DNA from 2 places in the Nigerium sp. genome. Region 2 is predicted to be linked to the other one. Evidence: riboswitches for the same ligand, from Rfam matches in the RefSeq annotation. Region 2 holds a riboswitch; the other holds the start of a gene.
What was found. A riboswitch is a leader RNA that binds a small molecule or an ion and turns the genes downstream of it on or off. The one in region 2 is predicted to bind thiamine pyrophosphate.
Positions count from the first base shown of each region.

Region 1: it holds a riboswitch for thiamine pyrophosphate, as region 2 does, so the genes downstream of both, thiC (phosphomethylpyrimidine synthase ThiC) here and thiF (sulfur carrier protein ThiS adenylyltransferase ThiF) in region 2, are expected to answer to the same signal.

Region 1 covers NZ_JBDHZL010000009.1:49,465-52,874, reverse strand. The annotation lists gene thiC (phosphomethylpyrimidine synthase ThiC) at 1-1,117, opposite strand, end outside; TPP riboswitch at 1,114-1,221, opposite strand; gene WMJ97_RS03685 (KUP/HAK/KT family potassium transporter) at 1,380-3,368, opposite strand.
Region 2 covers NZ_JBDHZL010000019.1:30,388-33,797, reverse strand. The annotation lists gene WMJ97_RS05770 (SLC13 family permease) at 1-1,239, opposite strand, end outside; TPP riboswitch at 1,514-1,620, shown strand; gene thiF (sulfur carrier protein ThiS adenylyltransferase ThiF) at 1,813-2,496, shown strand; gene WMJ97_RS05760 (thiazole synthase) at 2,493-3,290, shown strand; gene thiH (2-iminoacetate synthase ThiH) at 3,287-3,410, shown strand, end outside.

The sequences.
Region 1 (3,410 bases), on a different contig from region 2:
CCGGGCCCTCCACCATCACCTGCACGTCGTAGGCCCAGGCGCGCTCGGTGAGCTCGGCGAGGGTCCGGAGTTCGGCCATCTGCGCCTCGTCGTTGGCGTCCGCGATCGACCCCGGACGCAGGCCGTCCCCCAGCGAGAAGGCGATGTCGTACCGCGCGAAGATCTCGCACAGCTCGTCGAAGTGCTCGTACAGGAACGACTCAGTGTGGTGCGCGAGACACCAGCCCGCCATGATCGAGCCGCCGCGCGACACGATGCCGGTGACGCGCCGGGCCGTCAGGTGGATGTAGCGCAGCAGGACGCCCGCGTGGATCGTCATGTAGTCGACGCCCTGCTCGGCCTGCTCGATGACGGTGTCGCGGAACACCTCCCAGGTGAGGTCCTCGGCGACGCCGTCCACCTTCTCGAGGGCTTGGTACATCGGCACGGTGCCGATCGGGACCGGCGAGTTGCGCAGGATCCACTCCCGCGTGGTGTGGATGTCGTCGCCCGTCGAGAGGTCCATGACCGTGTCGGCGCCCCACCGGGTGGACCACCGCAGCTTCTCGACCTCCTTCTCGATCGAGCTCGTCACGGCCGAGTTGCCGATGTTCGCGTTCACCTTCGTCAGGAACGCGCGCCCGATGATCATCGGCTCGCTCTCGGGGTGGTTCACGTTCGCCGGGATGATCGCGCGACCCGCGGCGACCTCCGCCCGGACGAGCTCGACGTCCACGTTCTCGCGCAGCGCGACGAACCGCATCTCGGGGGTGATCTCGCCTCGCCGGGCGTAGTGCATCTGCGTGACCGTCCTGCCGTCGGCCGACCGCCGCACGGGGTTGCGGCGGCCGTGCCACCGCTGGGACGCCTCCCCGCGGCGGACCGCGCCGCGGCCGTCGTCGAGGAGATTCCGGGTGCGGCCGTCGTAGGTTTCGACGTCGCCGCGCGCCAGGATCCAGTCCTCCCGGAGCGGCGGCAGGCCGACGGTCGGGTCGGCGTCCGGGCCGCTGGTGCGGTAGACGCGGACGTCCTCGTTGGGGCCGTCGGGTGAATCCGCGAGCGAGATCGCGGTCACGGGGACGCGGACGTCGCCGTCGGTCACGTAGTCGAGACGGTGCTGAGGGTGAACGGAAGTCATGAAGGATCCTCTCTTCCTTCGCCGGCATGATCCGGACAGGTTCGGACGGTCCAGGCGGCCTCAGCCTGATCTCAGCCCCTGCCGGGACTCCCGCGAGATAACGGGCACCACAGTACCCACCGATGTCCCCCGGTGGGGACGTTTCCATCAGGACGCCCCCGGCGCCGGCCGGCGCCGGGGGCGTCCGCGCATGGGCGGGAGAGGCGTCCTCGAACGACGGACGCCGGGCCAGAGCCCGGACGCAGCGTCCGGGCGCCGGCCGCTACATCTCCAGGTTGCCGCCGATGACGATCGTGCGTTCGGCGGGCAGGTGGAAGTCCTGGGTGCGCTGGGCCGCGTTCCGGGAGAGCCACAGGAAGATCTGGCGTCGCCAGCGTGGCCGCAGCGTCGGCACGTCGCGCGGCTGCAGGCGCAGCGACGACAGGAAGTAGCGGGCTTCGCTCGGGTCGAGGTCCATCTCGGGGGTCTTGCCCTGCGCCCACGCCAGCGCCTTCGGCACGAACTGGCTGTCGTTGAAGCCCACCCGGTACGAGATGTGCACGATGCCGTCGTCGGCGTACCCGAGGTCGTTCACGAGGGCGCGGTCGACGTGACGGATGTGCGGCACGTTCTCGTTGATGATCGTGACGATCGCGACATGCTCGTGCAGGACGTGGTTGAACTCCAAATTCTGCCGCAGGGCGAGCGGGACCGTCTTGGCGTCCGGGTGCGGGAAGACCGCGAGGCCGGGCACGCGCCGGACGTGGCCCTCGCGCACCAGGTCGATGAACTCCGCCAGCGGGCCCTCGATGATGGCCCGCCGCTCGGCGACCTCGCTGCTGCCGCGGCGCCAGGTCATCATGATCGTCACGATCGTGCCGGCGATCAGCAGCGGCAGCCAGCCGCCGTGGAGGATCTTCGCCACGTTGGCCAGGAAGAACACGAGCTCGATGCCGACGATCAGCACGAGCGCGATGCCGATCTTCACCGGGTGCACGCGCCACACGAAGTGGGCCAGCATGAGGAAGATCGTGATCTCCAGCAGCAGCGTGCCGGTCACGGCCAGCCCGTACGCGCTCGCCAGCGCGTACGACGACTGGAAGACGCCGATCAAAAGCAGGACGCCCATGAACAGGATCCAGTTGATCGAGCCGATATAGATCTGCCCGCCCTCCTGCTTGGAGGTGTGCTTCACGTTCAGCCGGGGCAGCAGCCCGGCGCGGACGGCCTGCCGCGACACCGAGAACGCCCCCGAGATCACCGCCTGGGAGGCGATGACCGTCGCCAGCGTGGCGAGCACGACGAGCGGGATGCGGGCCCAGTCGGGCGCCAGATGGAAGAAGGGGTTGTCGATCGTCCGGGGGTCGCTCAGGATCATCGCCCCCATCCCCATGTACGCGATGACCAGCGACGGGAACACCAGGCAGAACCACGCGAGCCGGATGGGCTTCGGCCCGAAGTGACCCATGTCGGCGTACAGGGCCTCGACGCCGGTGACCGTCAGGACGACCGCGCCCATCGCGATGAACGCCACCCCCGGACGCGCGATCGCGAACGCCAGCGCGTGGTGCGGCGAGATCGCCCCCAGGATCTCGGGCCGCGACAGCAGGTGCGGCAGCCCCAGGGCGGCCAGCGTGACGAACCACAGACACATGACGGGGCCGAAGAGGCGTCCGACGGCGGCCGTCCCGAAGCGCTGGGCCGAGAACAGCACGGTCAGCACGATCAGCGACAGCGGCAGCACGAGGCTCTGGAAGCTCGGGTCGACGACCGCGAGGCCCTCGATCGCCGACATCACCGAGATGGCCGGCGTGATGACCGAGTCGCCGTAGAACAGGGACGCCCCGAGGATGCCCATCGTCAGCGCGATGCCGACCAGCTTCGGCCGGGACGCCAGCGTGCGCCGCAGCATCGCGACCAGCGACAGGATGCCGCCCTCGCCCTCGTTGTCGGCCTTCATCATCAGGTAGCAGTAGCAGTACGAGACGACGATCGTGATCGCCCAGAACACCATGGAGACGACGCCGAACACGTCCTCGCGGGTGGGGGCGACGGCGTTGTGTTCGGCGCTGAACACCGTCTGCAGTGAGTACAGCGGGCTCGTGCCGATGTCGCCGAACACGACGCCGAGGGCCGTAAGCGCCAGGCCGCCGACGGCCCCGTGGCCGTGGCCGACCGCGGGCAGGGAGATCGTCTGATCCCAATCGGCCAGCTCGGAGGGGCCGGCCGGGCGGCGTCCGCGGGGCGCCCGCGCCGGATCGGGTGAGCTCATCTCATTCTCCTTCGTCGCCTGCCCAGTCAGGACAGCACGGCA
Region 2 (3,410 bases):
CGCGATCGCCAGACCGATCGCGATCGGCGACACGTTGATCTGCGTCAGGATCGGCGCGATGATGCCGGACGCCGCGATGGCCGCCACCGACACCGACCCGATCGAGAGGTGCAGCACCGCCGCGATGAACCAGGCGAGCAGGATCGAGAGGACGATCGGGGCGCTGGCGTCCGCGCTGAACAGGCCGCCGAGCACCTTCGCCAAGCCGGTCGCCTCGATGACGTCGCCGAGCGAGCCGCCGATGCCGGTGACGAGCAGGATCTCGCCGGTCGTGTGCAGGCCGTCGCTCAGCGCCTCGGCTGCCCGGTCGCGCCCCACGCTGATGCGCGACAGCGCGTACGCCCCCAGCAGGCCGACGAACAGCGCCACGTTGGCGTTGCCGAGGAACGCGATGAACTCGTTGCTGAGGTTGAACAGGTCCATGAACGCCCCGAAGGCGATCATCAACAGCGGCACGATGATCGGCAGGAGCGAGATCGACAGGGGAAGGGACTTCGTCCTCGGCTCGGCGACGGCCACCGCGGAGTGCGGGTCGGCCGCCACGAAGGGCACGCTTTCCTCTTGCGCCGGCTCCTCTTGGCTCTCGAGTTCGTTCAGGGCCTCGTTCTGCTCTTCGTCCTTGTCGGACTTCCACCAGCCGAGCTTGAGCATGCGGCTGAACAGGAAGGTCGTCACGAGGGCGGTGACCGGGCCGATCACGATGCCGTACAGCAGGTACGTACCGAGCGGGATGCCCAACAGGCCCGAGATCGAGATGGCGGACAGGCCGGGGACGACGAACACATAGCCGCAGAAGATGCCGCAGCCGAGCGCCCCCGCCATCAGCGCGAGGCCCGTCTTGCCCATGTGCTTCGCGGACTGCCGCGCGATCGGCGCCGCGAGGACGACCTGCACGTCGACGTAGATCGACGGGAAGATGGTGGCCAGCGCGACGGTCAGACCGTACGGGATGCGCTTGGTGCCGAAGACCTTCAGCAGACCTTCGACGATCTTGCGGAAGGCGCCCGTCGTATGAAGCAACGCTCCGATGAGGACGCCGAAGCCGATCAACAGACCGACCTTCTCCATGATGCCGCCGAAGCCCCCGGTGATCGCCTTGACGGTGCCCTCGAAGCCGACGCCGGCGGCGAGGCCCAGGTAGAGACAGCCGATGACGAGCGCGATGACCGGATCGATCTTCGCTTTGATGATGAGCAGGACCACCACGATGATCGCGATGGCGGTGTGCAGGGCAACCATCTCGGGATCTCCTAGCTGCGGTCGGCGATGACCGCTCCGATGGATCTCAGGAGAAAAGTAGCGCACGAGCACCCTGGTCGGGCCGGAATCGTGGGAGGCCGTGCAGTGCCATTCAGAGAATGCGCGGGCCGTCGGGGCGGGAGCGTCCACGGACGCGCTCGCCGGGCTCGCCGGGCTCGCCCGGAGGTCGACAGCGCCGGCCGGCATCCGGTCGCGGTGGGCTCGAGGGAAGATTCCGGGACGCCTGCGGGCGCGTCCTCGGGTGCCTATGCTGAAGCCATCCCACGGGAGCCCGGGCACGGGTTGAGAACAGGCTGACGCCGCCTGGACCGTCGAACCTGTCCGGATCATGCCGGCGAAGGAAGTGAAGAGTTCCGTGTTATTCCTCAATGGAGAACCGGTCCCGTGCGAGCGGGACAAAACCCTGGGCGCGTACCTCGATGAGGCGGGCTTCCCCCTCGACCGGATCGCGGTCGAATGCAACGGGACGATCGTCCCCCGCTCTGAGCGGGCCACGCGCGTCCCGCACGAGGGCGATCGGATCGAGATCGTCCAGTTCATGGGGGGCGGTTAGTGTCCGGGGAGGCGTCCGTCGGACCGCAGGGCGGGGGAGGGACGCCGACGCTCCCGAGCGAGGAGCAACTCGTCGACGCCCTGCAGGCGCGCATGGGGGCCGACGCGCAGCGGAGGCTGGCCGAGGCGTCCGTCGCCATCGCGGGGCTGGGCGGGCTCGGGTCGAACATCGCGATCGCCCTAGCCCGCACGGGCGTGGGACGCCTGCACCTGATCGACTTCGACGTCGTCGACCTCACCAACCTCAACCGGCAGCAGTACGGCATCGCGGACCTCGGCAGGCCCAAGACCGAGGCGCTGCGGGACGCGATCGTCCGGATCGACCCGTATCTCGACGTGGTGACGGATCGCGTCCGGCTGGACGCAGCGCTGGCGGTGGACGTCTTGGGCGGCTACCCGATCGTGGTCGAAGCGTTCGACAAGCCGGACGCCAAGGCGATGCTCGTGGACGCCCTCTGCCCGCTGCCCGGAGGGCCCATCGTGGTCGGGGCGTCCGGCATGGCCGGCCTCGCGCCGGCCAACCTCATCGCGACCAGGCGTATCACCGACCGCTGGTACCTGTGCGGCGACGGCCGCAGCGACGTCGGCTCGGGGCTGCCGCTGCTGGCGTCCCGGGTGGCGATCTGCGCCGGGCACCAGGCGACCGCGGTCGTCCAACTCATTCTCGGAAAGGACATCACATGACGAGCAACACCCCCGCGAACGGCGCCGATCCCCTCGTGCTGGGCGGGCATCAGTTCACGTCCCGGTTCATTCTGGGCTCGGGCAAATACAACCTGGACCTCATCCGGGCTGCGGTCGAGCAGGCCGGCGCGCAAATCGTGACGCTGGCGCTGCGCCGGGCGACGGCCGGCGCCGAGAACATCCTCGACTACATCCCGGCGGGGGTCACCCTGCTGCCGAACACCTCGGGCGCCCGGACAGCGGAGGAGGCCGTCCGGATCGCGCGGCTCTCACGCGAACTGGGCTGCGGTGACTTCGTGAAGGTCGAAGTGATCAGGGACACGCGCTACCTCCTGCCCGACAACCACGAGACGATCCTCGCCACCCGGACGCTCGCCGCCGACGGGTTCGTCGTCCTGCCGTACATGCACCCCGACCTCAACGTCGCCCGGGACCTCGTGGACGCCGGCGCCGCGGCCGTCATGCCGCTCGCCGCGCCCATCGGATCGAACCGGGGGCTCTCCACGCGGGACTTCATCCAGATCCTTGTCGACGAGATCGACGTCCCGATCATCGTGGACGCCGGCATCGGGCGTCCCTCGCAGGCGTGCGAAGCAATCGAGATGGGCGTCGCGGCGATCATGGCGAACACCGCGATCGCGACGGCAGCCGACCTCCCGCGCATGGCCGGCGCGTTCCGGGGCGCGATCGAGGCGGGCCGCGCCGCGTATCTCGCCGGGCCGGGCCGCGTGCTGGAGCGTGGCGGGGCGGCGTCCTCTCCGCTCACCGGGTTTCTCGCGGAGGTGGGCGCGTGAGGCACACCGATCACTGGGCCTACTTCAGTGGGCAGGAGCGGCTCGGCTCACCCCTCCTGCCCACGGTGCTGGATGCCGTGGCCACCGCCCGATTCGACGCGTGCGGCGAGGCGGACGTCC